2 regions of the Streptomyces sp. NPDC020747 genome follow, and region 1 is predicted to be linked to the other one. Evidence: riboswitches for the same ligand, from Rfam matches in the RefSeq annotation. Region 1 holds a riboswitch; the other holds the start of a gene.
The links. Region 1 has a riboswitch for cyclic di-AMP ahead of ACH4YP_RS26075 (transglycosylase SLT domain-containing protein). Riboswitches for the same ligand answer to the same signal wherever they lie in the genome.
Positions count from the first base shown of each region.

Region 2: it holds a riboswitch for cyclic di-AMP, as region 1 does, so the genes downstream of both, ACH4YP_RS21875 (C40 family peptidase) here and ACH4YP_RS26075 (transglycosylase SLT domain-containing protein) in region 1, are expected to answer to the same signal.

Region 1 is NZ_JBIRTJ010000010.1:193,170-208,382, reverse strand. It holds gene ACH4YP_RS26120 (flavodoxin family protein) at 1-399, shown strand, start outside; gene ACH4YP_RS26115 (ABC transporter permease) at 440-1,348, opposite strand; gene ACH4YP_RS26110 (ABC transporter ATP-binding protein) at 1,335-2,402, opposite strand; gene ACH4YP_RS26105 (DUF2092 domain-containing protein) at 2,476-3,717, opposite strand; gene ACH4YP_RS26100 (CHRD domain-containing protein) at 4,129-5,154, opposite strand; gene ACH4YP_RS26095 (polyprenyl synthetase family protein) at 5,373-6,383, opposite strand; gene ACH4YP_RS26090 (peptide MFS transporter) at 6,738-8,267, shown strand; gene ACH4YP_RS26085 (CocE/NonD family hydrolase) at 8,296-10,290, shown strand; gene ACH4YP_RS26080 (DUF5959 family protein) at 10,391-11,311, shown strand; cyclic di-AMP (ydaO/yuaA leader) riboswitch at 11,668-11,832, shown strand; gene ACH4YP_RS26075 (transglycosylase SLT domain-containing protein) at 11,836-12,570, shown strand; gene ACH4YP_RS26070 (HAD family hydrolase) at 12,848-13,666, opposite strand; gene ACH4YP_RS26065 (FAD-dependent oxidoreductase) at 13,979-15,181, opposite strand.
Region 2 is NZ_JBIRTJ010000008.1:93,067-108,279, forward strand. It holds gene ACH4YP_RS21840 (adenosylmethionine--8-amino-7-oxononanoate transaminase) at 1-238, opposite strand, end outside; gene bioB (biotin synthase BioB) at 261-1,496, opposite strand; gene ACH4YP_RS21850 (8-amino-7-oxononanoate synthase) at 1,710-2,846, shown strand; gene ACH4YP_RS21855 (DUF397 domain-containing protein) at 2,827-3,054, opposite strand; gene ACH4YP_RS21860 (helix-turn-helix domain-containing protein) at 3,064-3,921, opposite strand; gene ACH4YP_RS21865 (ATP-binding protein) at 4,185-4,628, shown strand; gene ACH4YP_RS21870 (DUF6328 family protein) at 4,663-5,148, opposite strand; gene ACH4YP_RS21875 (C40 family peptidase) at 5,239-5,712, opposite strand; cyclic di-AMP (ydaO/yuaA leader) riboswitch at 5,716-5,927, opposite strand; gene ACH4YP_RS21880 (hypothetical protein) at 6,266-6,574, opposite strand; gene ACH4YP_RS21885 (ATP-dependent Clp protease proteolytic subunit) at 6,582-7,217, opposite strand; gene ACH4YP_RS21890 (hypothetical protein) at 7,524-7,793, opposite strand; partial or broken gene ACH4YP_RS21895 (IS5/IS1182 family transposase) at 8,150-8,648, opposite strand; gene ACH4YP_RS21900 (penicillin-binding protein 2) at 8,735-10,219, shown strand; gene ACH4YP_RS21905 (NocE) at 10,941-14,747, shown strand; gene ACH4YP_RS21910 (hypothetical protein) at 14,828-15,213, shown strand, end outside.

The DNA.
Region 1 (15,213 bases):
GGCGACAACACCGCGCTGCTGCTCGACGCCACGCTCGCCGCGACGGACCTCGTCATCGCCTCCCCGCTGTACTGGTACTCCGTGTCCGCGCACACCAAGCGCTACCTGGACCACTGGTCGGGCTGGCTGCGCACCCCGGGCCTCGGCTTCAAGAAGACGATGGCCGGGCGCACCCTGTGGGGCGTCACCGCCCTCGCGCACGAGGAGGAAGAGGTCGCCAACCCGCTGGTAGGCACGCTCAGCCACTCGGCCGCGTACATGGGGATGCGGTTCGGCGGCGTCCTCCTCGGCAACGGCAGCAAGCCCGGGGACGTCCTGACCGACACCGCCGCCCTGACCCGCGCCAAGACCTTCTTCGCGCAGGAGCCCCCGCTCGCCCGCTTCCCGTACGACAGCTGAGGCCTCTCGGCACCAGCGGGTCCCACGGCCGGTGTGCGCCTTAGGCGGTGATGTCCTTCGCCGTGAACCGCGCCCACGCCGCCGCTCCGAACACCGCCGCGTACAGCCCCTGGAGCTGCAGGTTGCGTATCAGGTCGTCCCAGTAGACCGGGTCGCGCATGAGGTCGGCGAAGGACAGCCAGTAGTGCGAGAAGAAGTACGGCTGTATCGCGTGGAGCTGGGGGATCTGGTCGAGGATCTGCACGGTGATGAGCAGGCCGACGGTCGTCGCCATCGCCGCGATCCCGCTGTTCGTCAGGGTCGAGACGAACAGGCCGAGGGCCGCGATCCCGATCAGTGAGGCGGCGACGGCCAGCGCGATCAGCAGCGCCCGCCCGAGCCCCTCGCCGAAACTGATCCGCGTGCCGGAGATCGTCGTCAGCTCGCCCAGCGGGAACAGGAGCGCGCCCACGATGAGCGCCGAGGTCGCCACCACGAGGGTCGCGATGACGCAGAAGGCCAGCGTGGTCGCGTACTTGGTGATCAGCAGGCGGGTCCGGCCGGCCGGGGCGACCAGCAGATAGCGCAGTGTCCCCGCGTTGGCCTCGCCGGCTATCGAGTCGCCAGCGACGACACCGACCGCCATCGGCAGGAAGAACGGCAGTGTGGCGGCGAGCGCGGTGAAGACCAGGAACAGTCCGTTGTTGGTGATCTGCGCGATGAAGGCGGGCCCCTCGCCCCCGCCGCCTCCGGCCGACGAGCCGTCGCTCGTCTCGATCTTCACCGCGATCCCGACCAGCACCGGCACCGCGGCCAGCACGCCGAGCAGCGCGATCGTCCGCCACCGCCGGAGTGTGCTGCCCAGCTCGTTGCGCAGCAGACCGAGCGTCCACAGCGGGGTCGCCGTCCGTGCGCCGGCGGCTGTCTTCGCGGCCTGGGCCTGCGGTTCGGTGAGTTCAGCCCGCGACATCGAATCCCTCCCCCGTGAGCGCCACGAACGCGTCCTCCAGCGAGGCCCGTTCGACCCCGAAGCCCCGGACGCGGACGCCCGCCGTGACCAGCGCCGCGTTCACCTCGGCGAGCTCACGGTCCGGTGGCTCGGCCGTCACCCGGTCCTCGGCGACCACGACATCGCTCACGCCCTGTTCCTTCAGCACCCGGGCCGCGTCGCCCGGATCCGGTGTCGTCACGACGAGCCGGCCGCGCGCGCCCGCCGCCAGGTCGGCCACCGGTCCCTGGGTGATCAGCCGGCCCTGGGCCATCACCGCCACGTGCGTGCACACCTGCTCGATCTCGTCCAGCAGATGCGAGGAGAGGAAGACGGTGGTGCCTTCCGACGCCAACTCCCTTACCAGGGAACGGATTTCCCGCATCCCCTGCGGGTCGAGCCCGTTGGTCGGCTCGTCCAGCACGAGCAGCCTGCGGGGCTGCAGCAGCGCCGCCGCGAGCCCGAGCCGCTGCTTCATCCCGAGGGAGTACGCCTTCGCCTTCTTACCCGCGGCTGCCGTCAGGCCGACGCGGTCGAGCGCGGCCGCGACGCGTGTACGCCGGGTGCGCGGGTCGGCGGTCGGGTCGGCCGAGTCGTATCGCAGGAGGTTGTCGCGGCCGGAGAGGAAGCCGTAGAGAGCCGGTCCCTCGATGAGCGCGCCGACGTGCGGCAGCACGGCGCTGGTGGCGCGCGGCATGGGTTGCCCCAGCACGCGCACCGTCCCGGAGGTCGGCTCGATCAGGCCCATCAGCATCCTGATGGTGGTCGTCTTGCCGGAGCCGTTCGGCCCGAGGAAGCCGAAGACGCTGCCCGCCGGGACGGCCAGGTCCAGGCCGTCGACGGCGAGCTGTCCGCCGCGGTAGCGCTTGGTGAGGGCGCGGGTGGCGATCACGGTGTCACCCGTGTCCGCGGTCGCTGCCACGTCCGCCGGCGTGTCACCGGCCTTCGCCGTGCCACCGGCCTCCGCGGTGTCGCCCGCGTCGGCCCTGTCGCGCTCACTCGCCATGTCCCCGTCCGCGGTGGACAGTTCCGCCATCGACTCCCTCACTTCGCCTTTCCCACAGGGGACGCTTTCGCCTTTCCCACAGGGCCTACCGGGACCGCGTGCGCTACTTCGCCGCGTTGGCCGCCTTCACCAGCGCGTCCTTGGTGACCGCGCCCGCGTAGACCTTGCCGTCGTCCGTGATGAGCGCGTTGACCAGGCGGGTCGAGAAGACCGTGCCCGAGCCGAACTTGCCGGTCACGTGGTCGCCCAGCGAGTCGAGGAAGCGGCCCGCGTCACCCGCGCCGGAGGACCCGGACGGCATGCCCTCGCCGCCGGTGTCGAACTGGGCTATCGAGCTCCAGCCCTCACCGATGACATTCAGGCCCTGGAACTCCTTGCCCAGGTCCTCGCCGCCCTCGAACTCCTTGCCCAGGTCCTCGCCAGCCTTGGGCCGCGCCCGGTCCGCCCGGCCCTCGGACTTCGCCTCGTCGCCCTCGGTGACCTTCGCGCCCTTGGGCGGGCTGAAGTCGAAGGTGGACGCGGCCGGCTTGGAGAAGTCGACCTTGGTGAAGCCCGCGTCGATGACGGCCGCGCCGCCGCTCGCCGGGGTCAGTGTGAACTTCAGGGGCAGACCGGTCTTCGAGTCCACCGCGATGGAGATCGCGCCGACCGTCGAACCGGACGTCTTGGGCTTGATCAGCAGCTTGTAGGCGTCGCGGCCCGCGACCTGCGCCGTACCGTCGACGGTCACGGACGTCGTGTCGTCGGCCGCCTTCAGCGCCTCTTCGGCCAGCTCCTTGGGCGTGGCCGGCACGTCGTCGGCCTTGCCCTTCGCCCCCTTCTCGGCGGCGCCGGAGGAGTCCTTCACGTGGTACGCCTCGTTCGACGCGCTGTCGTACGCCCACACCTCGTCGCCGTTGTGGATCACGCTGTACTCGGCGGCCTTGTCGAGCAGTGAGAGCTTCTGCTTGTCCTCGCCGTCGGACGCGACCCGCAACGTGTGCGTACCGGACGCCAGTTCAAGCAGCTTGGACGACGGGTCCGCCGAGGAACCCGACTCCTCACGCCCGCCCACTCCGCCGCCGAGGCTGCTCTCCAGCCCGCCGAGGTTCGGCAGGCCGAGGTCCGTGCTGATCTTCACCGTGCCGGACAGCTGCTGTACGTCCGACGCCGCGATCTTCTCGATGAGCTGCTGGGCGGTGATGTCCGGCAGGTCCGGGTCGCCGGAACCGGCGAACGCCGGGACCAGCCCGATGGTCACGGCCGCCACCCCCAGCACCGCGACGGGAACGGCGTACCGAGCGGCTTTGCGTCGGCCGGTGCGCGGGTCCTCGTTCGTGTTGTCGTCGGATTCGTACGGTGCCATGTGTGCCCTACCTCCGTTGTCGGCGGCTGATGCACTCGTCCATCCCCGCCGCCATTGTCACCCGAACTCCTGTGAATCGATGTGTCCAATCTGACCAAACCGGCCGGCGGAAAGCGTCAGACCTCGGAGCCAACTCCGTGTACACCTGCGGTATGACATGGGTGGACGGCGCCTCCCCCGACCCGTAGGGGTCGTACGGGGAAGACGCCGTCCGTGTATCTCGCCGGAGCGGGGTGAAACCCCTTCAGATTCGGGAGGATCGCTGCCGAATCCGGGTGGATCGCTCCCTGGTTCGGGTGGAGCCGCTTCCGGATTCGGGTGGAGCTCTTCCTGTTTCGGACGGTCCGCTTCCGGATTCGGTGGATCAGCCGGTGGTCAGTGGGCAGTTCACCCGTTCACCCGTTCACCCGTTCACCGGTTCACGAACACGTAGTCCGCCCCGTACGAAACTCCCACGATCTTGCCCACCTTGCAGGACCCGGCCGGAGCAACCCCGCCCACGGTGTTCAGCCGCAGGATCTCCGCGGTGCCCGCGAGCAGCCCCCGGTGCTTGCCGGACTGCGTGGCCCTGAGGTCCAGTTCGGGGATGTTCTTGTCGCCGTTCGGGGTCTTGGAGATCAGCGCGCCGGTGACCGCGCTGCGGTCGGCCGAGATCCACTGCGGAGTACCCGAGTTGGGCTTCACGAACGAGTGCGCGATGGGACCGCCGAGCACGGCGAGCACGTCTCGCTGGGCGAAGGACGTGGTGCCGTCGGCCGCCTTCTTGCACTCGTAGATCTGCTTGCCCTTGATGACGGACGCCTGGAAGTTGTTCAGCGCGTGCCGGAAGTCGAACTTCGTGGTGACCTTGTGGAGCTGGCCGCGGACCGCTCCGCCCGGGAACTCGGCGGTGTGCAGGTTGGCGTGGAAGCTGCCCGGGTCGGCCTTCAGCTGCCCGAGCAGGGCGGCGTCCTCGACCTTGACCGTGCCGGTGACCGTGCGGCCCCTGGCGTTGTCCAGCAGCTTGGTGAAGTCGACCTTGATACCGCCGTTGACCCCCTTCGCGCCCTGGTGGATGTGGAGCAGGGTCGGCTTGCCGGTGCCGCGCCACTTGACGGCGACGGACACCTTGTCCCCCTTGACCTTGACGAACTCGAGCGCTGCACCGTCCTTGTCACCGACGGCGGGGCCGCCCTGCACCGGCACCTCGTTGGCGCCGTTCAGACTCGCGGCGAGGATGGTGCCCCCGCTGCCGCCGGCGAGAGCGCCGCTCTGTACCTCGATGGACTTGTCCCCGTGCCCCGAGTGGCCCGCGCTCGCGCTCGAACCCTTGCCGGAGCTCCCGCTGTCGGCGACCGCCGGGATGACGGCGGCGGCGACTCCGGCCGCGGTGGCCACCGCGACGCCGGTCATGACGAGGCTCTTACGACGCTGTGCGAACGTAACGATCGTCCCCATGATTCTTTTTTCTCCCCGTAGTTCCGCTGATGCCCCCTGCATCAGCTTCTGTGCTTGAACTACGGAACGGATCCTAGATTGGACTCATTCCAAGGATGTGACCTGCGTCACACGCAAAGGGGATCCTGGAGCAGAAACCGAGGGGATCCTGCAGAAGAACAGGCAGACACGCAGGTCAGCCCGCCCGGTGCACCACCGCCCGGCGCACCACCGCGCGGTCAGCCCGCCCGGTGGACCACCGCGTCGCACAGCTCCACCAGCGCCGCCTTCGCGTCGCACTCCGGGAGCGGCGCCAGCGTGGCGCGGGCGTCCTCCGCGTACCGCACGGTGTCGCGGCGGGCCTGGTCCAGGGCGGGGTGCACCCGCAGCCTGGCCAGCGCCTCGGCGTGGCGCGCGTCGTCGGACAAGTCCGAGGCGAGCAGCTCCGACAGCGCGATGTCCTCGGCGAGCCCCAGCCGCTCCACCCGCTCGCGCAGCCGCAGCACGGGCATCGTCGGGATGCCCTCGCGCAGGTCGGTGCCCGGCGTCTTGCCGGACTCGCGCGTGTCGCTGGCGATGTCCAGCACGTCGTCGGCGAGCTGGAAGGCGACGCCGAGCCGTTCGCCGTACTGCGTCAGCACGTCGACGACCGTCTCGTCGGCGCCCGACATCATCGCGCCGAATCGTCCCGCCACGGCGATCAGCGAGCCGGTCTTGCCGCTGAGCACGTCCATGTAGTGGTCGATCGGGTCGCGCCCGTCGCGCGGGCCGGCCGTCTCCAGGATCTGGCCGGTGACCAGCCTCTCGAACGCCTCCGCCTGGATGCGTACGGCCTCGGGGCCGAGGTCGGCCAGTATGTGAGAGGCCCGCGCGAAGAGGAAGTCGCCGGTGAGGACCGCGACCGAGTTGCCCCAGCGGCTGTTGGCGCTGGGCACCCCGCGGCGCACGTCCGCCTCGTCCATCACGTCGTCGTGGTACAGCGTGGCGAGGTGGGTCAGCTCGACGACCACGGCCGAGGGCACGACACCCGGCGCGTACGGGTCGCCGAACTGCGCGGCGAGCGTCACGAGCAGCGGCCGGAACCGCTTGCCGCCCGCGCGCACGAGGTGCTGCGCGGCCTCCGTGATGAACGGGACCTCGCTCTTGGTGGCCTCGAGCAGTCCCTCCTCGACAGCCGCCAATCCGGCCTGGACATCGGCTTCGAGAGCCTGGTCCCGCACGCTCAGCCCGAACGGCCCGACGACGGTCACGAGGGTCTCCTGTCTGCTGACGCTCTCAACGGCGGTCTCTGGATGCTCTGGGTGTGCTGGGCCTGCTGGGTACTACAGGTGCTGCGGATGCTGTGGGTGTTTGTCGATGTGTCGCTGCTGGCACTCAAGTCAGCGTATCCGGTCGCCTTTCGATCACAGTGAGCGCCCGCCCGCCACCTGCCATCACCCTGCCTGACACGCTCCACCTGCCCCCTTTTGCCCCCCGCCGCCGACCGGGCGGTATCCGATCACGGACGGTATGTTCTTGATCTGCCGATACGACTGATACATCCGGTACGGACGACACATGCGGTACGTCCTGAAAGTGAGCCATTTTTCAGGAAGTGATGCTTCTTGTCCCGCGACACGATCGAGTCCGACCCTGATCCGGAGCCAGATCCGGAACCCGGTGGTCCGCCCTCGGACCCTGCCGACGACCATGCCTTCTTCGGCCAGCCCAGGGGCCTGCTCACCCTCTCGGGCCTGGAGGTCTGGGAGCGGTTCTCGTTCCTGGGGATGCAGGCGATCCTCGTCCTGTACTTCGCGGACACGGTGGCCCACGGCGGCATGGGCATGTCCGCCGGAACGGCCGCGTCCGTCTCGGCCGCGTACGGGACGCTGGTCTATCTGGTCTCGGTGGCCGGCGGCTGGCTGGCCGACCGCATCCTCGGCTCGTACCGGGCGGTCCTGTGGGGCGGCGTCCTGATCGCCTGCGGCCACTACGCGATGGCGGTGCCCACCGCGGCCATGACCTGGGCGGGACTCGGCCTGATCAGCGCGGGCACGGGCCTGCTGAAGCCGAACGTCGCCACGATGGTCGGCAAGCTCTACCGCACCGACGACGACCGCCGCGACGCCGGTTTCGCCGTGTACTACATGGCGATCAACATCGGCGCCTTCGCGGGTCCGCTGATCACCGGCTGGCTCGGCGACCACCAGGGCTGGCACTGGGGCTTCTCGGCGGCCGCGGTCGGTATGACCTTCGGTCTGATCCAGTACGTCGCGGGCCGCCGTCACCTGGCCGGGCGCAGGAACACGGCCGAATTCGCGCTGCCGCCGGCGTCCATGCGCAGGGCCGTCCGCCTGATCGTCCTCGGCCTGCTGGCGGTGGCCGTCCTCGCGGTCCTGCTGGCCGCCGCCGGATGGCTGACCATGGGCCGCTTCGTGGACCTGCTGACCCTGATCTCGGTGATCGCGCCGGTGGTCTACTTCGCGGTGATGTTCAGGAGTCCCCGGGTGACTCCCGGGGAACGGGGCCGGCTGCGCCCGTACATCGTGCTGTTCCTGGCCTCCACGGTCTTCAACTTCATCCTCTTCCAGGCGTACTCGACGATGATGCTGCTGGCCGCGTCGAACGCCGAGACGACGATCCTCGGCTTCGACTTCCCCGCCAGCTGGTACGCGTCCGCCCTGGGCGCCTTCGAGGTGGCGCTCGCCCCGGTCGTGGCCGCGCTGTGGGTGCGGATGGGGCACAGCCAGCCGCACGCCTCCAACAAGATCGCCTTCGGGGTGGTGCTGGGAGGCCTGTCCTTCCTCCTGATGGTGCTGCCGACCTCCGGCCACGACAACGACGACTACCTGATGTCGGCCTGGTGGATCGTCGGCTCGTACTTCCTGCTGGGGCTCGGCGACATCCTCCTGGAGACCTCCGGCATGTCGGCCACCACGAAGCTCGCCCCGCGGGCCTTCGCCAGCCAGACGATGTCCCTCTGGTTCCTCTCGCTGGCCCTCGCCAACGGCATCCAGGCCCAGACCGTAAAGCTCTACGACGACGTCTCCAAGCCCGCCTACTTCGGCGTCAACGGCGCGATCGCGGTCGCCGCGGGCCTGCTCGTGATCGCCGCCGCACCCTGGCTGCGCCGCACGATGCACCCGGTCCACTGAGACCCCACAGGCCCTGGAGGTCACCGCCATGCGCATCCGTACGTCCTTCCCCTACGAGACGACTCACGACGACCTCCGCGTTCCCCTCCCGGACGGAACCAAGCTCTACGCGCGCGTGTGGCGCCCGCTCACCGACGAACCCGTACCGGCCCTGCTCGAATACCTGCCCTACCGACTGACCGACTGGACGGCCCCGCGCGACTGGCAGCGCCACCCCTGGTACGCGGGGCACGGCTATGCCTCCGTACGCGTGGACATCCGGGGGCACGGCAACTCCGAGGGCATGCCCGGCGACGAGTACTCGGCGACGGAGCTGGCCGACGGGGTCGAGGTCGTCAACTGGCTCGCCGCCCAGCCCTGGTGCTCCGGCAGGGTCGGCATGTTCGGCATCTCCTGGGGCGGCTTCAACTCCCTCCAGATCGCGGCCCTCGCGCCCGAGCCGCTCAAGGCGGTGGTCACCGTCTGCTCGACGGACGACCGCTATGACAACGACGTGCACTACATGGGTGGTTCCGTACTCGCCGTCGACATGCACGCGTGGGCGGCGACCATGCTCGCGTTCGTCTCCCGCCCACCCGATCCGGTGTACGCGGGCGAGGTCTGGCACGACCTGTGGGTCAAACGACTGGAGATGGTCGATCCGTTCCTGCACACCTGGCTGGCGCACCAGACGAGGGACGACCACTGGCGCCGCGGCAGCGTGTGCGAGGACTACTCGGCGATCGGGGCGGCGGTGCTCGCGGTCGGCGGCTGGCACGACCCGTACCGGGACGCGGTCCTGCGTCTGGTGGAACATCTCCCGGCCGACCGCGTACGGGGGATCGTCGGGCCGTGGTCGCACCAGTACCCCGACCGGGGGCTGCCGCCCGGCCCGGCGATCGGCTTCCTCCAGGAGACGCTGCGCTGGTGGGACCACTGGCTCAAGGACACGGAGACCGGGATCATGTCGGAGCCGCTCCTGCGCTCGTACGTCAGCGACTCCCACCCGCCCGCGACGGTGTACCCGACGCTGCCGGGCCGCTGGGTCGGCGATCCGGCCTGGCCCTCTCCTCTGGTGGCCCCGGTGACGTACGCGCTCAAGGGCGAGCCCGTGGCGGTGCGGTCCCCTCAGCACACGGGGGTGGACGCCGGCCGTTTCTTCCCCTTCGGCAACGACGCGGACCTGCCACCCGACCAGCGGGACGAGGACGCGAGGTCGGCGTGCTTCGACTTTGAGGTCCCGGAGGAGATCTGGGTACTGGGCCGCCCGCGCGTGCGCCTGAGGCTCACCACGGAGGCGACGCGAGGACAGGTAGTGGCCCGGATCTGCGACGTGGCCCCCGACGGCTCCTCGACCCTCGTCACCCGAGGCGTCCTGAACCTGTCAGCCCGTCATGGCCGTGACCAGGTCGTTCCCTGGAAACCGGGCTCTACGGAGGATGTGGTTCTCGACCTGAACGCCATCGGCCACGCCTTCCCTCCGGGCCATCGCGTCCGGCTCGCCGTCTCCTCCGCGTACTGGCCGTGGATCTGGCCCCAGCCCGGTTCGGAGGCGGGCTTCACCCTCACCCCTTCGGGGAGCGTGCTGGAACTCCCGCTCCGCGCACAGGAGTCGGACCCGTCCGTCTCCTTCGAGGAACCGGAGGTGGCGGAGCCCATGGGGGTCAACTTCCCCGCGACACTGGACGAGCCACGCCCCGAGCGTCTGGTCGTCCGCGATGTCGCCAAGGGCGAGTGGCGCCTGGAGGTGGACCCGCGGTACGGAGGCACCCGGGTGTATCCCGACGGCCTCGAATTCACCGAGGAGGCCCTGGACACGTACACGATCGTCGAGTCGGACCCGCTGTCGGCGAGCGCCCGCTCGGACTGGTTCGTCCGGCTGCACCGACCGGACCTCCCGTGGGACGCGAGCGTCGAGTCGCACTCCGAAACAACCTGCGACGAGGCGGACTTCATCACCTCGAACGAGGTGATCTGCAAGGACGGTGACGAGGTGGTGTTCCACCGCACCTGGGAGAAAAGGATTCCGCGGACCGCGGGCTGAGCTCGTACGCTCCCCGCATGACGGCGAACGCGTACGTGGGCCCCACGACCGCAGTCGCGCGTGTAGGTCCCACGACCGCAAACGCGTATGCAGGGACCCCATGACCGCGTACGCCTATGTGGGGCCCGAAGACATAAGGGAGGCAGCCCGGCCTGGCGGGGGCGGCGCCCGGATCCGGACCCCGGCCGACCTCGACGCCTTCCTGTGCGCCCGCCCCGCCGACGAACTCGCCGAACCGTTCACCTTCGTCGTCGACGCCTCCCTGACCCTGCGCCTGGCTCCACGCCGCTCCGAACACGTGGCCTGCGCGGACGGGAAACCGGTGCGCGCCGCCGGGGAGTTGGGCTTCGCACGGACCTCGTCCGGCTGGGCGGTCACGTACGCGAGCAACCAGTCCACCGGTTACTGCCCCGACCCCGAGTCGTGGCGATCGCTCGCGGCGGCCCTCACCCGCGCGGGCATCGACCGCACCGGCGCCCACACCGGCGGCTACACCCACCCGATCACCTACCGCCGCTGCCCGTCCTGCTCCGGATGGAACTCCGTGCAGGACGCCCACTTCGTCTGCGCCCTGTGCGACGCCGACCTCCCGGCCGACCACCGCACCGGCCCGACGGACCTCGCGCTCCTCGCCGACGAGGAGGGCAACTCGGTCAGGATCACGGTCCTCGGCCGGCACCCGCTGATGGCGGCGGGCCTGGCGGCCGAGATCGTCGTGGAGACGCCTTTCGTCCGTGGCCGCCTCGAACTCGCGCTGTGGCGCCGCCGACTTGAGGCCTGGGGGCGCGCCCTGGACGCCGCGTCGGACCGCGGCGAGGACATCTCGTGGATGACGGTCGAGGGAGGACCGTCGATTTCCATTCGGCTTACGGGAGAACGGGATTGCCCCGAGGTGATCGTGGAGGACGACACGATTTCCATGGCCACCGTGTGCGTACCCGTCGATCTTCCCCGGAACTGGATCGACAGCCACCGGCAGAAACTGCGTGACGTACTGACCCTCTGGAACCCAGAAGACTGACTCTCCGGAACTCCGAAGGGCAGCGAGAACGTTTACGGACAAGTAGCACCTTATGCCGACTGGGCGGACATCCAGACTCCGCCCGACTTGCCCGTATTACGCACTGGACGCACTTAATTCCCTACCTGCACCAGTGAATTGGGTCACGTCCGCTCGGGGCCGCCGATTTGCCAAGTCGGCCGATTCACCTTTGCTCAAAGCAAGTTGAACTTCACCTTCCGAATGGATCAAGAATTCCCATCTGCCCTGAACAGGCAAATGGCATAGCCATGCGAATTCCGGGCTTGTTCACGGCATGTGCTCTCGCATACGTTCACGTCACTCCGGATGGACCGCCTAATCCTGCCGCCGCCCGGAGATCCCAACCATCCATTCACTCGCGTACGGCAGGAGCGGGGGACCCAGGTAGGCCGCCGGTCCGGATTCCGGAACGGCTCGGGGTGAAGCCGCGTGCAGCATGCGGCCGGGCAGCTCCCGCCCGAACCCGACAGCTCACCTCGCAGGCGTCGGAGAGGAAACGCGCCATGGCCGCACGAGGCAAGCACCGCCGCACCAGAATGAACACCCTCACGCGCGGCATCGTCGCCGCGGGAACCGGCGGAGCCGCGCTCGCGCTCCCCCTCGTGGGGGCGACCGGCGCCCACGCCGCACAGCCGACGCAGGCCGCCCAGGTCGCACCGGCCGCGGTCCCGCAGGTCTCGCTCGTCACGTACAAGGTGGTCGCGGGCGACACCCTGACCAAGATCGCCAAGAAGCACTCCACGAGCGGCGGCTGGCAGAACCTGTACAAGGCCAACCGCGCGGTCATCGGCGACGACCCGGCGGTCATCCGCCCGGGCCTCAAGCTGACGGTCGGCACGAAGAACGCCCAGACCTCGGCGAAGACGGCCACGGCGACCAAGGCGTCCACCGTCACCCCCGCCGCCGCGAAGACGTACTCGAACAACCTCGACGGCTGGATCAGGGAGTCGCTGGACATCATGGCCCAGCAGGGCATCCCGGGGTCGTACGACGGCATCTACCGCAACGTCATGCGCGAGTCGTCGGGCAACCCGCAGGCCATGAACAACTGGGACTCCAACGCCGCTGCCGGCACGCCGTCGAAGGGGCTCCTCCAGACCATCGACCCGACCTTCAACGCCTACCACGTGGCCGGCACCTCGATGGACCCCTTCGACCCGGTCGCCAACATCACGGCGGCGTGCAACTACGCCGCCGCGAGGTACGGCTCGATCGACAACGTCTTCGGGGCCTACTGAGCGGGCCGGCATCGGCGGGGCCGATATCGGCCCCGCCGATGCCGGGCGGGCCCGCGGCGAGGGGAGCCGACCTCTCCGCGGGCCCGCCGCCATGACTTCTCCCGGCGAAGAACTAGGGCCCTTCTGATGGATCTCCGTGGGAGAAGGAGCGGCGGTCGGTGCGTGCGATCGGCGTGCGGTGTGGAGGGTCATGTGGCGGAGCCACCTGGCCCTTCGCGCCGTGCGGCGAGCGTGCGTGCCGGGCGTCGCGACGCCGCGGAGATCCATCAGAAGGGCCCTAGGGCCGCCGCGAGTCGAAGAGCCGTTCCAGCACCACCGCGATGCCGTCCTCCTCGTTCGACAGGGTCACCTCGTCGGCCACCGCCCGGAGTTCGGGGTGGGCGTTGGCCATCGCGACGCCGTGGGCCGCCCAGTCGAACATCGGGATGTCGTTGGGCATGTCACCGAAGGCGATCGTGGTGGCGGGAGTGAGGCCGAGGTGTTCGGCCGCCAGGGCGAGACCCGTCGCCTTGGTCACGCCACATGGCTGGAGTTCGACGGTGCCGGGGCCGGACATCGTGACCGTGGCGAGGGAACCGACCGCTCCGCGGGCCGCGGACGCCAACTCGTCGTCGGACAGCAGGGGATGGCGCAGCAGCACCTTGCTGATGGGTTCCGTCCAGAGGTCGTCGCGGCGCAGGACACGTACCGCGGGCAGTGTCGGGTGCGGCATCTCGTACCCCGGCTCGATGAGCGTGAGTCCGTCGACCCCGTCCTGGTCGACCGCGGCGTACACGTCACCGACCTCCGCCTCGATCTTGCCGAGCGCCGTCTCGGCCAGCTCGCGGTCGAGGGTGACCGACCAGACCATGCGCTCGGCGCCGGCGTCGTACAGCTGCGCCCCCTGACCGCACACCGCCAGTCCCCGGCTGCCCAGTTCGTCCAGCAGGGGGCGTACGCGTGGTGCCGGGCGCCCCGTCACCACGAGGTGCCTGGCACCTCTCCCGATTGCCATCGCCAGCGCGGCGCGTGACCGGTCCGACAGGGTGTCGTCGCCTCGCAGCAACGTCCCGTCCAGGTCAGTGGCGATGAGTGAATATGCAATCGGTGCGGCCATGATCAGAGAATACGGATCGAACGCCCCAACGACTCGACGGGAACCGGACGTCGTCCGGTATCTCGTCAGGCACAGAGGTCGTCACAGGCACCATCCGTCGGCCGCCCGGAGGCAAATCGCGGGCGAAGGGGATCAGTTGACCATGCCCGGCCCGCTCCCCCGCCCCCGGTCAACCGGCCCGTCGCCCATCCCCGGGCCCCTGTTTCCCCATGCCCGGCCCTGTCCAGTGGTCGCCGCACGCACACGACCCGCGCGCCGCTCGGTGGCTTCGGCGACGCGTCGATGCGTACGCGCACGAAGCGGAGGTTCCGTTCAGCCGCGCGCCCCCACCAGATGCCGGACCAACCTCGGTGAGGCGAACTCCGTCCCGCACACGAACCGCATCACCGGCCCGTACGAAGCCGCCGCCGGCAGCCCAGTGAAGTAGAGCCCGGGTACGGAAGACCTGAACCCGGCGCCCAGCTTCGGTGTCCCCCGGCTCACCGCCAGCTCCGTACGCAGTTCGTGCCCGAGGAAGTCCATCGCGGCGAGGTCGACGCGGTATCCGGTCGCGGAGACGACGTGGTCCGCGGAGAGTTCCTCGACGCGTCCGTCGAGCGTCCGGACGGCGAGGGCCGGGTGGCCGTCCACCGATCCGGAGCGGACTATTCGCGACACCTCGCTCACCTGCACCTTCCCCTCGAACCGCTCGCGCAGCCACCAGGCACCGAGAGGGCCGAGCACGCGGCGGACGAGGAAGTGCCTGGCCTGCGGCGGCAGATGGCGGTACGGGTGGGGGTAGTAACTGAGTGCCCACAGCGACCAGGCCCGGCCGAAGGGCGACTCGGGACGCAGCCTCGGCTGTGTCCAGGGGGGCGCGCCGAAGGCGACCGACCCCTTGCCGCGCGCCACCACGCGCACCTGCGCGCCCGCCTCCGCCGCGAGCGCCGCCGTCTCCAGGGCGGACTGGCCCGCGCCCACGACGATCAGCTCCTTGCCGGAGAACCGGGACAGGTCGTGGAGCTGCGAGCTGTGCGAGACGGGCCCCGTGGGGGTCGGTCCGTCCGGTGCGGCCGCGGCCAGCTCGGGCGGCAGATGCGCCAGCCCGGACAGCCCGGTCGCGACGACGACCGCCCGAGCGGCGAACAACTCCCCGGAGTCCAGTTTGAGTTCGAAGCCCCCCGAGCCGCGCCGGTCGACCGAGACGACCCGCACCCGCTCCAGGTCCGGCACGAGCTTCTGCCGGAACCAATCCCCGTACGCGACGAACGTCTCGACCGGGACGATGTCCTCGTCCGTGACGAGTCGGCGGATGCCGGCCGCGTCGCAGTAGTCGACGAGGTTGTGCCCGGGCTGCGGGGCGTCGATGTTCGAGGCGGCCGGGGTCGACTTCAGAAGCATCCCCTCAGGCATGTGCGCACGCCAGCTCACCATGGGCTCACCGAACACCCGTACCGGAATGCCGCGCGCTCGCAGATGCGCGGCGGTGGACAGGCCGAAGGGCCCGGCACCGATCACTGCCACCGGCTCCATCACGAAGTCCCCTCCCCAGGACGCTGCTTCGTCAC
Region 2 (15,213 bases), on a different contig from region 1:
TCCGGCCGAGCTGGTCGCGGGCCGCCTCGTTGAGCGCGGGGTGGTTGTAGCCGTGGATCGCCGACCACCAGGACGACATGCCGTCGATCAGCTCGGTGCCCGTGCCGGCCAGCCGCAACCGAACCCCGCTCGCCGACTCCACGACGAGCGGTTCCTGCCGCCCGGGCATCGGCCCGTACGGATGCCAGACGTGCCGCCGGTCGAGCTCCAGCAGCTCGGGCACGGAGAGGCCGGACACCGAGAGGCCGGACACGTGCGGGTCAGGCATTGGGCGCGAGGTCCGTTCCGGCACCCCGGCGGCGTACCGCGACCAGGTCCGTACGCGCCTCGGAGGCCCGGGCCGTCTCGGGAACCCGCGCCGCCGCGGGGGCCTGCTCCTCGGCGGCCGAGCCGCAGGGACCGCAGCCGCCGCCCTCGTGGGAGCCGCAGCCGCCGTCCGCGTGCGAGCCGCAGTCGGCCTCGGCATGGGAACCGCAGCCGCCGCCCGCGGTGACCCGGTGCTCCGGAAGAGTCACCTGGCCGGTGCCCTCCACCTCGAACCCGGCGTCCGCGATCATCTCCAGGTCGGCCTTGCCGGCCTGGCCCTCGGTGGTCAGGTAGTCGCCGAGGAAGATCGAGTTGGCCAGGTTCAGGGCGAGGGGCTGCATCGTGCGCAGATGGACCTCGCGACCGCCCGCGATCCGCACCTCGACGTCCGGGCAGACGAACCGGACCATCGCGAGGATCCGCAGACAGCGCTGCGGCGTGAGGTTCCACTCCTTGGCGAGCGGGGTGCCCTCGACCGGGATCAGGAAGTTGACCGGCACCGAGTCCGGGTCCAGTGCGCGCAGCGAGTAGACGACGTCGACGAGGTCCTCGTCGCTCTCGCCCATGCCCGCGATCAGCCCCGAGCAGGCGGACAGGCCCGCGGCGTGCGCCTTCTGGACCGTGTCGACGCGGTCGGCGTACGTGTGGGTGGTCGTGATGTCCCCGTACGTCGCCTCGGACGTGTTCAGGTTGTGGTTGTAGGCGTCCGCGCCCGCCTCGCGCAGCCGCTCCGCCTGGCCGTCGGACAGCAGCCCGAGGCAGGCGCACACCTCGACGCCCTCGTTCTGGTCCTTGATCGCCTTGATGGTGTCCGAGACCCGGTCCACGTCACGGTCGGTGGGACCGCGACCGCTCGCCACCAGGCAGACCCGCTTGGCGCCGCCCGCGAGCCCGGCCGCCGCGGCCTCGGAGGCCTGGTCGGGTTTCAGCCACGTGTACTTCAGGATCCCGGCCTTGGAGCCGAGCCGCTGCGAGCAGTACGAGCAGTCCTCCGGGCACAGGCCCGACTTCAGGTTGACCAGGTAGTTGAGTTTCACCCGTCGGCCGAACCACTGCCGGCGCACCTTGCCGGCCGCGGCCACCACATCGAGGAGTTCGTCGTCGGAGGTCGCCAGTACGGCCAGCGCCTCTTCGCGGGTCGGCAGCTCTCGCCGAAGCCCCTTGTCCACCAGCGTGTTCAGCAGGTCCATGAGGTCCGATCCTGGCCTATCCGACCGCGCCGGGCCAAGGAGGGACCGGACAACGGAGACCGTTCGGTCGTGTGGGTATTGCCACATCATGGGCGGCTGGTGGTCCGGCTAGGGTCTGTGCGTTGCCTACAAAAGGCAGGTGGGGACGGCCCGGGCGAAATGTCATGTGTCGGCGCCCCATGGGACACCCTCACCTCATGGCCCGGAGGACATATGTCGGTATCGCCCTTCGAGTGGATCGACGAGCAGGCGCGGGCACGCCGCCGGGCCGGACTCGTCCGCACCCTGCGCCCCCGCCCCGCCGACTCCCCGCTCCTCGATCTCGCGGGCAACGACTATCTGGGCCTGGCCAGGCACCCCGAGGTCACCGAGGCGGCCGCGAGCGCCGCGCGGACCTGGGGCGCCGGAGCGACCGGCTCCCGGCTCGTCTCCGGCTCCACGGAGCTGCACGCGGAACTCGAACGAGAACTGGCCGAATTCTGCGGGTTCGAGTCCGCGCTGGTCTTCTCCTCTGGATACGCGGCCAACCTCGCCGCCGTCACCGCGCTGGCCCCGCACGGCTCCCTCGTCGTCTCCGACGCGGGCAACCACGCCTCCTTGATCGACGGCTGCCGTCTCGCGCGCGGCACCACCCAGGTCGTCGCGCACGCCGACCCCGACGCCGTGCGCAAGGCGCTGGGCACGCACGCCGGAGTCGCGGTCGTCGTCTCCGACACGGTCTTCTCGGTCGACGGCGACGCGGCCCCGCTCAAAGGACTCGCCGCCGCCTGCCGGGAGGCCGGCGCCGCCCTGCTCGTGGACGACGCGCACGGTCTCGGCGTACTCGGCGACGGCGGCCGGGGTGCGCCGCACGCGGTGGGCCTCGCGGGCGCACCGGACGTGGTCACCACCGTCACACTGTCGAAGTCGCTCGGCAGCCAGGGCGGCGCGGTCCTCGGACCGGCCCACGTCATCGACCATCTGGTCAACGCGGCCCGTACCTTCATCTTCGACACCGGTCTGGCCCCGGCGGCGGCGGGCGCGGCTCTCGCCGCGCTGCGTCTGCTGCGGCGGGAGCCGGAACGGGCCGCACGCGCGCGTGCGGTGGCGACCACCCTGCACGAACGGCTGACGGCCGAGGGCCTCGAAGCCGTACGACCGGACGCCGCCGTCGTCTCCGTGCGCGCACCCTCCCCGGAGCGGGCCGTGCGCTGGGCCGCGGACTGCCGCGAGGCCGGTCTCGCCGTCGGCTGCTTCCGTCCCCCGTCGGTGCCGGACGGCATCTCACGGCTGCGGCTCACCGCCCGCGCGGACCTCACCGACGGGCAACTGGACCGTGCCGTACGCCTGATCATCGAAGCGCGGCGATAAATCCCTCCCAGGCTGCGGGGGCGAAGAGCAGGGCGGGTCCCGACGTGTTCTTCGAGTCGCGCACCGCGAGCAGTCCGGCCCACGGTCCGGGGCCCGGACGGGCCGTCTCGACGCAGTTGTTCATTCCCGTGCTGCGACTGCTGCGCTGCCACCGCACACCGTGCAGACGGATGCTCGAAGGTACGGACCGAGGCAGGGGGGCGGGCATGGTGCCTCCTTATGCGCCGTGAGCTACACCGGCGATGAAATCCAACGTTTCCTCGGGCGAAAGGGCGTGGACCTGAAGGGAGTCGAAGGCCTCGCTGTAGGCCTGAAGGTCTTCTTTCCGTTCGAGATAGAGGCTACTCGTCAAGTGGTCGAGAACAACCACATCCAGATCAGAAGTGCTCGGAAACGAAAAAATAACAAAGGGCCCTGTGACGCCCACGTGAGCTCCAACTCCGAACGGCAGCACTTGAATCCGCACGTGAGGGAGTTGCGCGGCCTCTCCGAGGTGCTCCAACTGCCGTGCCATGACCGCCGGTCCGCCGACCGTTCGTCGTAGGGCCGCCTCGTCGAGAACCGCACTCAGCCGGAGCGGTGGATTCGAACGCAGCACGTCCTGGCGGGCGAGGCGCACCTCCACCAGCGCGTCGACCTCGCCGTCCGGCGCCCCGCCCATGGCCGCCCGGGTCACCTCGCGGGCGTACTCCGGCGTCTGCAGCAGCCCCGGCACGACGGAGTTCTCCAGCGTGCGCATCACGCCGGCCTGCGACTCCAGGCTGATGAAGTCGCTGTAGGCGGACGACAGAAGACCCCGGTAGGCGTGCCACCAGTGGTGCCGGCCGTTGTCGTCGGAGCCAGCCAGTACCACGAGCAGCTCGCGCAGCTCCGCGTCCCGGACCTCGTAGGCGTCGAGGAGCAGTTCCACGTCCGTCGGCTTCACCCCGCTGCGGCCGGTCTCGATCCGGCTCACCTTCGACTGGTGCCAGCCGACGAGCCGGGCCGCCTCGCCGCTCTTGAGGCCCGCTCGGGCACGCAGGGCACGCAGTTCGGCACCGAGTTTCCGGCGGCGCACAGCGGGACCGTACTGCATGGCCGTCTCCTTCCGACCGTCGCGCCGGCGCTATATCGTCCGGCGTCACGCCGACCGTAGAGGACAAACCGGCCGCCCGCCCAAATACGGTCGGCCGTCGCAGAGTTCACCGCTTCGAGCGACAGATATATGCATATCTCGGTGGATCGGCACCACGAACGCCGAGGTAGTGGCACTCTGGCGCAAGCACCAGTCCGGGACCGTACTCGAAGTCATCCGCTTCGTGTCGGACTCCGGTCCCGTGGGAAAGGGACGACCTCGCCATGGCAGACCACCAGGAAGCATCCGTCACTCTGCCGAGCGATCCCGCCTCGGTCTACGCCGCCCGCACGTACGTCACCGACGTGCTGGCCGAATGGGGACTTCCATCCGACACGGAGACGGCCGACACGGTCCGGCTCATCGTCTCGGAGCTCGCCACCAACGCCGTACAACACACGTTCGGGCAGTCACCCACCTTCACGGTGGACATCGAACTCGACCGCGACGAACGGCTGCGCATCGGTGTGACCGACAGCCACCCGCGCTTCCCGAAACGTCTGCCCGCGGCCGTCCAGCAGGACAACGGCCGCGGCATGGTGATCGTCCGCTGGCTGACGGTCGAGTGCGGCGGCAAGCTGACGGTCCGGCCCACCAGGGAGGGCGGCAAGACGGTCTCGATCATGCTGCCCTGGACGGCACCGGTGCAGCCCGTGACAGCCGACTGAGGGCCGTGCCCCACCGGTGGCGTGAAGGCGCCCGCTAGTCCTTGTCGGCGGAGCCCTGGATCAGGTGGGGGAGGAGCGCCCACAGCCCCGCGCAGACGACCAGGGTGGTCGCGCCGGCCGCGATCCCGCCCGCCCGGCTCGTCGCCACGTCCACGACGAGCAGGACCGAACCGGAGAGGGCGAGTGCGAGCACGCCGAGGCCGATCTGGGCCAGATGCGATGAGGCGTTCACGACCTGCGGCTTGGCGCCCTGCTGGAACAGTCGGCGGTGGAGCGCGGCCGGGGCGGTGAAGAGGGCGGCGGCCAGTACCGAGAGCAGCAGCGTGACGACGTACGTGACGCGCTGGAAGGTGTCCAGGGAGGGGAAGCGCGGGGTGAACGCGAGGGTGAGCAGGAAGGCGAAGAGGATCTGCACCCCGGTCTGCGTGACCCGCAGTTCCTGGAGCAGTTCGTTGAAGTTGCGGTCGGCGCGTTCGAGCCGGGTCTCGTCGCGCTCCTCGTGGTGATGCAGTTCGCCCATGAGTGTAGGAGTAACCACTCAGCCGCGAATATCACGTTCCGGGCCCCAGGAGGTGGCCGCGGCGATCACCGCGGCCACCTCCCGGGCGGGTCACCTGACCCGGCCGTACCAGACGCTCTTCGTCCAGATCTTCTGGAGCTTCACCACTTCCCCGGTCTTCGGGGAGTGCCAGATCCGTCCCTTCCCGGCGTAGATGCCGACGTGGTACACGTTCCGGCCCGAGTGGAAGAAGACCAGGTCTCCCTGCTTGCGGTTCGAAGCGGAGACATGGTTCGTCTTGTTGTACTGCGCGGCGGCCGTACGCGGCAGGGACTTGCCCGCCTTCTTGAACGAGTAGAGCGTGAGGCCGGAACAGTCGAAGCGCTTGGGCCCCACGGCCCCGTACTTGTAAGGGGAGCCCTTCTTGGAGGCCGCTACCTGAAGTGCCTTCGTCGCAGGTGTGGCCGCTTCCGCGCCGGACGTGAATCCGGGGGCCACGAGGCCGCCGCCGACAGCGGCGATCGTGAGAGCCGATGCGGTACCGGCCCTGGTGAACAGCGACGGGACACGATTGAGCGCAGTCATGCGCAACCCTTCGTCAGCCGCCTGTGAAGGATGACCTGTCGGATTCGGGCTGGCGAAGTTGCCCGGCCGCTTACGCGGCTTCACCCCAAGGGCTGCTCGGCCCGGTCATGGCGTGACCGTTCCGGCGACCCGTCGTGCCTGGGTCCTCCACTCCTGCCGATCCACTTCTGTCGACCGGTCATCCGGGCGGCGGCAGGACTCGGCGTCCGCCCGGATCGCCCCGCCGCTTGTGGCGGGGGCTTGTCGTCGGAAGGGATCTTGACGCACTGATGTCCCAAAAGCCGAGCGGAATCGGCGATTTGTGGGCTTACTCACCACTCACCCGTTCGGGTGGACAGCCATTCCCACGGGAGGGCGTCGAGGGGGTCGACGACCCTCGTACCAGCACCGGAACGTCTCATTCCGCACGGAGGCTACGCAGGTCGAGCAACTTCCACGGGCCTGTGGAAGCAGCTCTGCCTACGCTGTCCGGTGGTACGCCTTTCGGTCCGTTTGAACCCTGACCCGGACGTCTCGTCAGATGCCTGCGTGACGCCGGGTCCGTGGCGGTACGTCAGCTGTCGGAGCGCGGCGGTAGCGCGATCCGGCCCGCTCGGCGCTCACCGTCGAGGACGCGCAGCGCCCGCGCCAGGGTCGGCGCGTGCACCTCGTGCTCGCCGCGTTGGTGCATCAGGGCCAGCGCGTCACGCAGTGCGGTGGCCTTGCCCACCAGGGCCTGGGCCGCCCGCAGTCCCCGGTAGGTGTCCCCGGAGTGGGCCGGGTTGATCCGGCCGAGCAGGTCGACCACTTCGAGGTAACGGTCGATCAGCTCGGCCTCGGCGCGGGTCAGGGCCGGCAGCGGCGGCAACTCGGGCGGGAGCATCGGCCGCTCACCTCGCGCCGCGTGCGCTCTGGGTGGACTTCCGGCTCGCGACGATCCGGTCGATCAGTCCGTACTCCAGTGCCGCCCGCGCGTCCAGGATCTTGTCCCGCTCGATGTCGGCGCCGATCCGCTCCCGGCTCTGCCCCGTGTGCCGGGCGAGCATCTCCTCCAGCTGCTCACGGGTACGCGTCAACTCGTCGGCCTGAATGGCCAGGTCGGACGCCTGTCCCTGGACGGGCTCGGAGAACGACGGCTGGTGGATCAGCACACGGGCGCCCGGCAGTGCGTGCCGCTTGCCCGGTGTGCCGGCCGCGAGCAGCACCGCCGCGGCCGACGCCGCCTGCCCCAGGCAGATGGTCTCCACCTCGCAGCTGACGAACTGCATCGTGTCGTAGACGGCCGTCATCGCACTGAACGAGCCGCCGGGCGAATTGATGTAGAGCGAGATGTCCCTGTCGGGCGCCTGGTACTCAAGGTGCATGAACTGCGCCATCACGTCGTTGGCCGAGACGTCGTCGATCGGCGTCCCGAGGAACACGATCCGCTCTTCCAGCAGCTTCGAGTACGGGTCCATGGTCCGACTCCCCGAACTCGTGCGTTCGGTGAACTCGGGCAGGACATGGCGGGCGGACGGTCGGGTCATGGCACATGCTCCTCCGGGAGGGGGTCTGTAGGAAATGTACAGGACGTACATGACGTGATGATGGGGAGCAGATTCTGCTGATCCACAGATCACAGCAGGCCAGACCGTGTTTACGCTGATCGTGAAGCAGGTTTCTCTCACGACCATCCGGTGTGTTCAGGCAGCCGCGTCGTCCTCGAAGCCGAGCAGAACCGTGAGGTGATCGGAGGCGGCGCGCAGGTCCTCGGGGTTCGGTGGACATGGACGCGCTTCGTGAACGACGCGCTCACGTGGCCCTGTCCCTGCCGAGAACCTCGTCCGTGCAGGTCAGGCCGCATGCTGGTACTCGTGGAGGGTGCCGCCGAGGCGGTCGCGTCGTCGTATGTCGAGGTGGGCGATGGCGTCCGGGTCGGTGATCGGCGGTGGCAGGGGGTGCAGCGGGCGGGCGTCTGCGATGCCTTGGTGGGGCCGGGTCATCAGCATGCCGGGGGCGAAGTGCGGCAGCAGGCGGCGGGCCAGGGTCCGCTCGCCCACGGCGAAGGAGTCGAAGACCGCGCCGGCCGGCGACCGGATCCCGCACTCGCCCGGCGCGACCATGCGGATACGGAGCGGGCCGCGAACCGTTGGAGGGACGGCTGTAGGCTGCCGCGTTCGCGCTGGAGTCGGGCACGTCGAAAGCAGGTCCCGTCCATCGGCATCACCCGCAGCTCACACCAGAACACCCCGACGTCGCCCGTGTACCCCGCACCCCCGCGACCCGGTCGAACAGCCACCGCAACGGCGCCTGACCGATCCGGGCACGCGCCTTCGTGATCGAGCCGGTACGAGCCGGGTGCCACAACTCTCCCTTGCGCAGCGGGAAGTTCTCCACCAGTTCCCGTAGCACCGCCCCGTATCCCAGGTGGCGTGACGGGCCGGACCCTGTGGGCGGGGGTCTTCCGGCCCGGCCGCCTGACGGTGGCCTTCTTGGTGTTCTGCCGCATCTTTCCGGAGACGAACGCCCGGCGGCCGGGCTTGTTCGCCTGTGGGCGTCGGACCCGGACCTCGGTGGCGTCGATCCGCAGTTCCACGCCGTGGGAGGCGGCGTCGGCGAAGACATCGGCCAGGGTGCGAAGGCGCAGGTCGGGGCAGTCTGGTACGGCGAAGCCGCGGGCGGATCTCGTGGACGGCGCGGGTGATCGTGGAGTGGTCCACCTTGTAGAGCAGGGCGAGGGCGGCATGCGTAAGCTGGAAGCGCAGGATGACCATGGTGACGACGACCCGGTCGGTGAAGACGAGTTGGTGGTCCGGGCCCGCTCCGGCGGCGCGCTGCCGGTCATGGCCCCGGCGTTCGCGTAGGTGGGACTCCTGCCCGGCCACCCACGGCCCGGCCAACTCGGCGACCAGCTTGCCCAGACGGCGGCGCGCACCACGTCGTAAGGTGCTGGCATGGTTCTTTCCATTCCATCCCATGCCCGATTAGCCCTGTTGCGATCCCAAGTAGGAGCGCCCCCCTGCCAGTTGGCCGTGCACCTTTCGGCCGCTGGAGAGGGTGCTGTGTGAACAGGCCACTGAGGCGCACAGCCGTCTTCTGCGGGCTGCTGATGCTTGCGCTGTTGCTTCGAGCCAACTGGCTCCAGTACGTGGAGGCTGACAAGCTCGACACCGACGAGAAGAACCGACGAGTACAGATCAAGCAGTTCGCGACGCCACGTGGCGACATCATCGTGGGCGGCACACCGATCACAGGCTCGACGGAGGTCGGCGGTGCGGACTTCAAGTACAAGCGAACGTACAAGAACGGCCCCATGTACGTACCGGTCACTGGATACGCCTCACAGGCCGTGGGCATGTCCTTGCTGGAGAATACGTACGACAGCGTGTTCAGCGGCGAGGACGATCGGCTCGCGTTCCAGCGCTTCACGGACGTCATCGCCGGAAAGGAACGGCGCGGCGCAGACGTGATCACGACGATCGATCCCAAGGCGCAGGAAGCCGGATACAAGGGACTCACAAGCCTTGGCGCCCGCGGCTCGGTCGTGGCACTCGACCCGCGGACGGGGAAGGTTCTCGCCCTTGTCTCGACTCCGTCCTACGATCCTTCGTCATTTGCCGGCAACACCCTCAAGGAAAGCGACAGGTTCCGGGCGCTCGATGCCAACAAGAGTAAGCCGCTGGCCAATCGCGCGCTGCGCGAAACCTTCCCGCCCGGCTCTACCTTCAAGATTCTCACTGCGGCGGCAGCTTTGGAACACGGCGCGGTGACGGATGTCGACGCCGCCTCGGACGCGGTGTCGCCGTACCCCTTGCCACAGTCGACCAACAAGGTCGGCAGCGAGGCAGGGGACGCCGTCTGCAACAAGGCGTCATTGAAGACCGCCATGCAGTACTCCTGCAACAACGTCTTTCTCGACGCGGCGGCGAAGTTGGGGCCGGACAAGATGCGTGAGACGGCTGAGAAGTTCGGACTCAACAAAGATGTCTACTCGGACGACTTCGGTGACTTGCGGGCCATCAAGAGCCTGTACCCCCAGAACCTGGACAAGCCCGGTACCGCACTGACCGGCATGGGCCAGGGCAGCCTCACCAGCACTCCGATGCAGATGGCCATGGTGACTGCCGCTCTGGCCAACGACGGCAAGCTGATGCAGCCTTACATCGTCGACGAGGTGCGGTCCCCTGATCTGAGCACCTTGGAGAAGAACGAACCTCAGGTCATGAGCCAGGCCGTCTCCGCCTCCACGGCCCAGAAGGTCCAGGAAATGATGGAGCACACCGCCAAAGAGGGCAGCGCCCAGAAGGCCCTGATCGACGGCATCACGGTGGGCGGCAAGACCGGAACAGCGCAGCGCGGCGTGGATGTGAACGAGCAGGTTCCCTACGGCTGGTTCGTCTCGTACGGCGAGAAGTCCGATGGCACGTCCGTAGCCGTGGCCGTCTTCATCGACCCCACGGACATGGACATTTCACGTGAAGACATCTCCGGCGGCAGCCTGGGCGCCCCCATCGCGCGGGACGTGATGAAGGCCGTCTTGCAGAAGTGAGCCGGGCTCGACCGCTCCCTATCCATATCCATGCATGGCGATGCCGCACGTGCCGAGTAGGCCCCGACCGGGAGTTCGGTCGGCCGAGGCAGGTGATGCGGAAGGGAGGAGATAGGCAGAAGAGCGCCCGGTGACAGGATGGCTCCCGCCCCACAGGGGATGGGAGCCATCCGGCTTTTCCAGCAAGGGGGTTGTGGGCTGACGGTGCGGGTGGGGGGCAACAGCCGTGCAGAAGCAGAGAACGGCCCTGACGTTGTCGGGGACGGCGTGGTTGTCGGGGCGGCGGGACCGTCGAGCGCCGTGACGACCGCACGATGCCGTGCGGGACGGTGGAAACAGTGACTCACCTGCGCACCGAACCACCTGCGGTCGAGGTCGTTTCGATCTCCCGCTTCTAGGTCTCCGCCCCGGACAGTCGGCCCTCATCTGTCGGTGGGAGCCGGTTCCCGGGTGCGGTCGCACGCCCTGATCCGGGCGTGATCTCCGGCAGAGGGAGAGGACGTTGAGACGTAGCGGACGCAACATGTTAAGACATGCGCGTGTTCCCGTGGCCGCGGTCGTCGCAGTCGCGGTGGCCTGCGGTGTCGGTACTACGCAAGCCTACGCGGACGCAGTACCGCCAGGGGCAGCGAACGGATGGTCCTCGCAGACCGCGCGCTCGGCTGAGGAATCCGGTCCGGGAGCCGAGCCCCGCTCGGTTCCCGCGAAGAAGCGCGCCGAGGTGTTGGGCAAGAGCTACCGGTCGTCATCGGACCATGCGTTCACGACATCGGGCGACGGTACGGGTTTCCACCTGATGGTGGCCGCCGAGAGGGACGGCTACCGGTGGAAGACCGCAGCCTCGCTGTCCGAGCCCGGCTTTGAGACGGACGCCTGGATCGGCAACGCCTGTGTGACCGAGTCCGGCAGGTACGCGGCCGTCGCGTACGCGCCGCGTACGTTCACCAACAAGCCCGAGCTGATGAGTCGCGGCGCGTTTACCGCTCTCGTGAACCTGACCAACGGCGAGGTGCGCAAGCTGCCGTTCCAGGCCACGCTCGGCTACTTCTCGCCGGGCTGCGGCACAGGTGAGGAGGTCGTGTTCTCCCAGTTCACCGACGAACTCACGTCAAAGAAGAACGAGACCCGGCTGATCACGACCGACGCCCGCACGGGCAAGGCCGAGAAGACGACGGTGGCCGGCCAGGTCACCTCGGCGGTCCCGGTGAACGGCAGGATCGTTGCCGCGCGCGCCAATCGGATCGTGCGGATCAACGGGACCGCGGTGAAGACGGTGGCCCGCACCCACGCCGTACCGTTCCAGCTCAAGCCGGACAGCGACGGCGGCGTCACCTTCATCGACCGCCTTCCCGGCGGGAAGCAGCGGTCCGCGGCCGACGACCGAGCCGCCGTCTCCCGTATCACCGCCCAGACGGTGAGTTCGGCGAACAGCAAGGCTAAGGCGGCCGAGCTCGCCCACGGTACGCTCACCGACTTCGACCTCGCCCGTACGCCCGGCGGAGCGGTGTACGTCACCGGTGAGGCCGAGAACAGCGGCGCCCTGCCCGGCGCGGTCCGCAACCCGGGCGGGATCGACAAGGACGCCCGCATCTCCAGCCGCGGCGCGGCCGCGCTGACCACGGCGTGGGCGGACGGCAAGGACTCGCGGATCTCGCAGGAGGACTCCTTCTCCCCGCGTGCCGCCAGGATCACGCTGAAGGCCCTGGACACGGGGAAGAAAGCGGTTTTGGACGCCATGCCGGGCGAGCGGATCGGCAGCGACAGCGCCCAGCGTGCTGCGACCGCGGCGAGCCCGGCCCTGGCCGGGCCCGAGAAGTCCGGCAGGGCATCGACGCTGGCGTCGCCCGTCGACGCGGACCGCACGTGTTCGGTCCCGCGCAACGACCCGAAGAAGCAGGCGTTCCAGCCGACGCCGCGACAGATCGAGTGGGCCGTCAACCAGACTGTCGTCGGCAAGCTCAACACCCACGCGAGCAGGCCGGCGAACTGGAAGAACACGGGCATGGCCGCGTACTCGCCGCAGTCCCTGTTCCCGTTGAGCAGCATGAGCGGCGGCAGCGGTGCGGACTGGCACGTCCCGTCCCAGGTGATGCTCGGCATCACCGCACAGGAGTCGAACATGTGGCAGGCGACCCGGTTCGCTGTGCCGGGTGTCTCGGCGAACCCGCTGATCGGCAACTTCTACGGCGTCAAGTACTCCTCCGACGGCTCGCAGAACGACCCGTGGGCGATCGACTGGTCCGAGTCGGACTGCGGCTACGGTGTCACGCAGGTCACCGACGGCATGCGGCTTCCGGGCAAGGGCCAGCCGACGATGACTCAGACGCAGCAGGAGGCGGTCGCGCTCGACTACGCGGCGAACATCGCGGCCGGCGTGAACATCCTGATCGAGAAGTGGAACCAGACCCGCGGTGACGGACTGGTCGTCAACGACGGCCACCCGAAGTACATCGAGAACTGGTTCTACGCCCTATGGGCCTACAACAGTGGCTACTACCCCAAATCGACGGCCGGCAGCACTTCCGGCAGGTGGGGTGTCGGCTGGACGAACAACCCGGCGAACCCGCTGTGGAAGGAGAACCGCACTCCGTTCCTTGAGGACGCCACAGGCGCCGACGACTACAGCCACGCCGCACAACCGCAGCACTGGCCGTACGAGGAGAAGGTCATCGGCTGGGCGGCACGGCCCATCTCGGCGATGTTCGCTCCCGGTAACTTCCAGGCCGGTTACCGTGCCGCCTGGTGGAACTCCGTCGCCGACCGCACGGCGGCCAAGCCCCCGATCGGCCTGTTCTGCGACAGCAGCAACGACTGCAACCCGTCGAAGATCGGCACGGGCGCGACGAATGACACCGGCCGGGGCCCGTGCCTGCTGCCGGGCGACCCGAACGAGTCGGACCCGCTGTATCTGAAGTGCTGGTTCAACAAGCCGGTCACGTGGAAGAACTGCACGGTCAGCGCCGAGTGCGGCAACCCGATCCACCGATTCAACGACACCTACCCCGAGCAGGCGGACGCGAACTCGTACCCGCCGGAGTGCTCGGCCAACCTGCCCTCCGGAACGTACGTGGTCGAAGACCTTGCCGACGGCATCGTCCCGACCGGTTCCAGTACCCGCTCATGCGGGTCGATCTCGTCCGCCGGTTCGTTCGACTTCGAGTTCGGCTCCGCCTCGGCCCGGATGGACCTGCACCAGATCGGTGCGGGCTACGACAACCACTTCTGGTTCTCGCACACCAACAAGAACGGGTCGACCGACGCGAACCGTCTGAAGACCACCGGTACCTGGACGCTCAACAAGTCGGAGCGCGGCTGGATGCGCGTCTATGCGCACCTGCCCGACCACGGCGCGCACACCCGCCAGGCCGCCTACACGGTGGGCGGTACGGACTCCACCAGCCCCAAGCGCGTGAAGCCGCAGCGGGTGTCGAAGAACCAGTGGGTGTCCCTGGGCGTGTTCAACTTCACCGGAACGCCCAAGGTGTCCCTGTCGAACGTGACGGAGGACGGCAAGGGCACGGAGGACGTCGCGTGGGACGCGGTCGGGTTCCAGCCACTGGCCAACAAGCCGGCGAACCAGATCGTGGCCATGGGCGACTCCTACTCCTCGGGTGAGGGCGCGTCGACGAACGGCGGCGACGACTACTACCCCGAGTCCGACTTCTACGACTCGACCCAGCCGGACGCCGAGAACAAGTGCCACCGCTCGAAGTACGCCTGGGCGCGTCAGGCCACGCTGCCGGGCAGGTCGAAGTCGATCGGGGCCATGGCGGACGACCACGACTCCGACATGGACTTCCAGTTCATCGCATGCGGCGGTGCCCGCTACTTCCAGATCCTGCGCAACACTCAGTACGGTGAACCGGCGCAGCTGGACAAGGGCTATCTCGACCAGAACACGACCCTGGTCACGCTGTCGGTCGGCGGGAACGACATGCGGTTCACCGACATCTTCCGGCACTGCATCACGGCCCTGACGGTGTGCAACAACGACTCTCTGGGGAACGAGGACCCGGACACCGGGGAGGAGGTCAGCGGGGAAACCGGTGCGCTCGACCAGTGGGCACCGACGTGGGCACGCGACACGGTCAGACCGCGCCTGGTCACCACGCTCAACGAGATCCACAAGCGGGCGCCGAACGCGAAGATCGTGCTCATGGGCTATCCGAAAATCCTGGACGGCAACGGGCAGTGCATCCCCGGCATCGGCACCGAGGAGGCCCCGTGGCTGAACGAGATGGCTGACAACGTGGCCACCGAGATGAAGGGCGCGGTCGCCGACGCCAACAGCCGGTACAACGCGAACGCCGTCTTCTCCGATCCGCGCGACGAGTTCGCCGGCAAGGCGATCTGCGGTGACCCCGAGACGATCCACGGCGTCGTCCTGTCCGGCCACTCGAAGGCGGACAACCGCGATGTGGACTGGCTGCCGGGCAACGTGGCGCCGTCCATGAAGTCCTTCCATCCGAAGGTCGCCGGCGCCAGGGTGTTCGCCGACTCCCTGGAGCACACGCTCGCGGGCAACTGATTCGCCAACTCGCAATGAACGACAGGGGCCTGAGTACGTGTACTCAGGCCCCTGTCCCGGTTCGGTGAAACGGTGAGGACATGATGAAGGCCAGGATCGTCCGCTGTGTGAAGGGCGTGCTCGTATCGGCGCTTGCGGCCGTTGTCTGCTACTGGATGTGGAACTCCCTGCTGCAGTGGGCGGACGACTCGGCCGCGGCCGATGAGAGTGCGATGGGCGCCGGATGGCTCGAAAGCCTGCTGGCGGGGCTCATGGGCCTGCTGTCGATGCCGCTGCTGCTGTGGGCGGGCATGCGGCTGCTGGGGGAGCGGGGCAACCATCTGCTCGTCCTGGCCGGTGTGGCGGCATGGTGGCTCATCGGTGGCCACGTGGTCGAGGACGCCGGCGTCGGCGGCACGGCCACCGCACTGTTCCTCGCCCTCTTCGCCGTGCTCGGCGGTCTGCTGTCCCTCGTCGAGATGCCGAG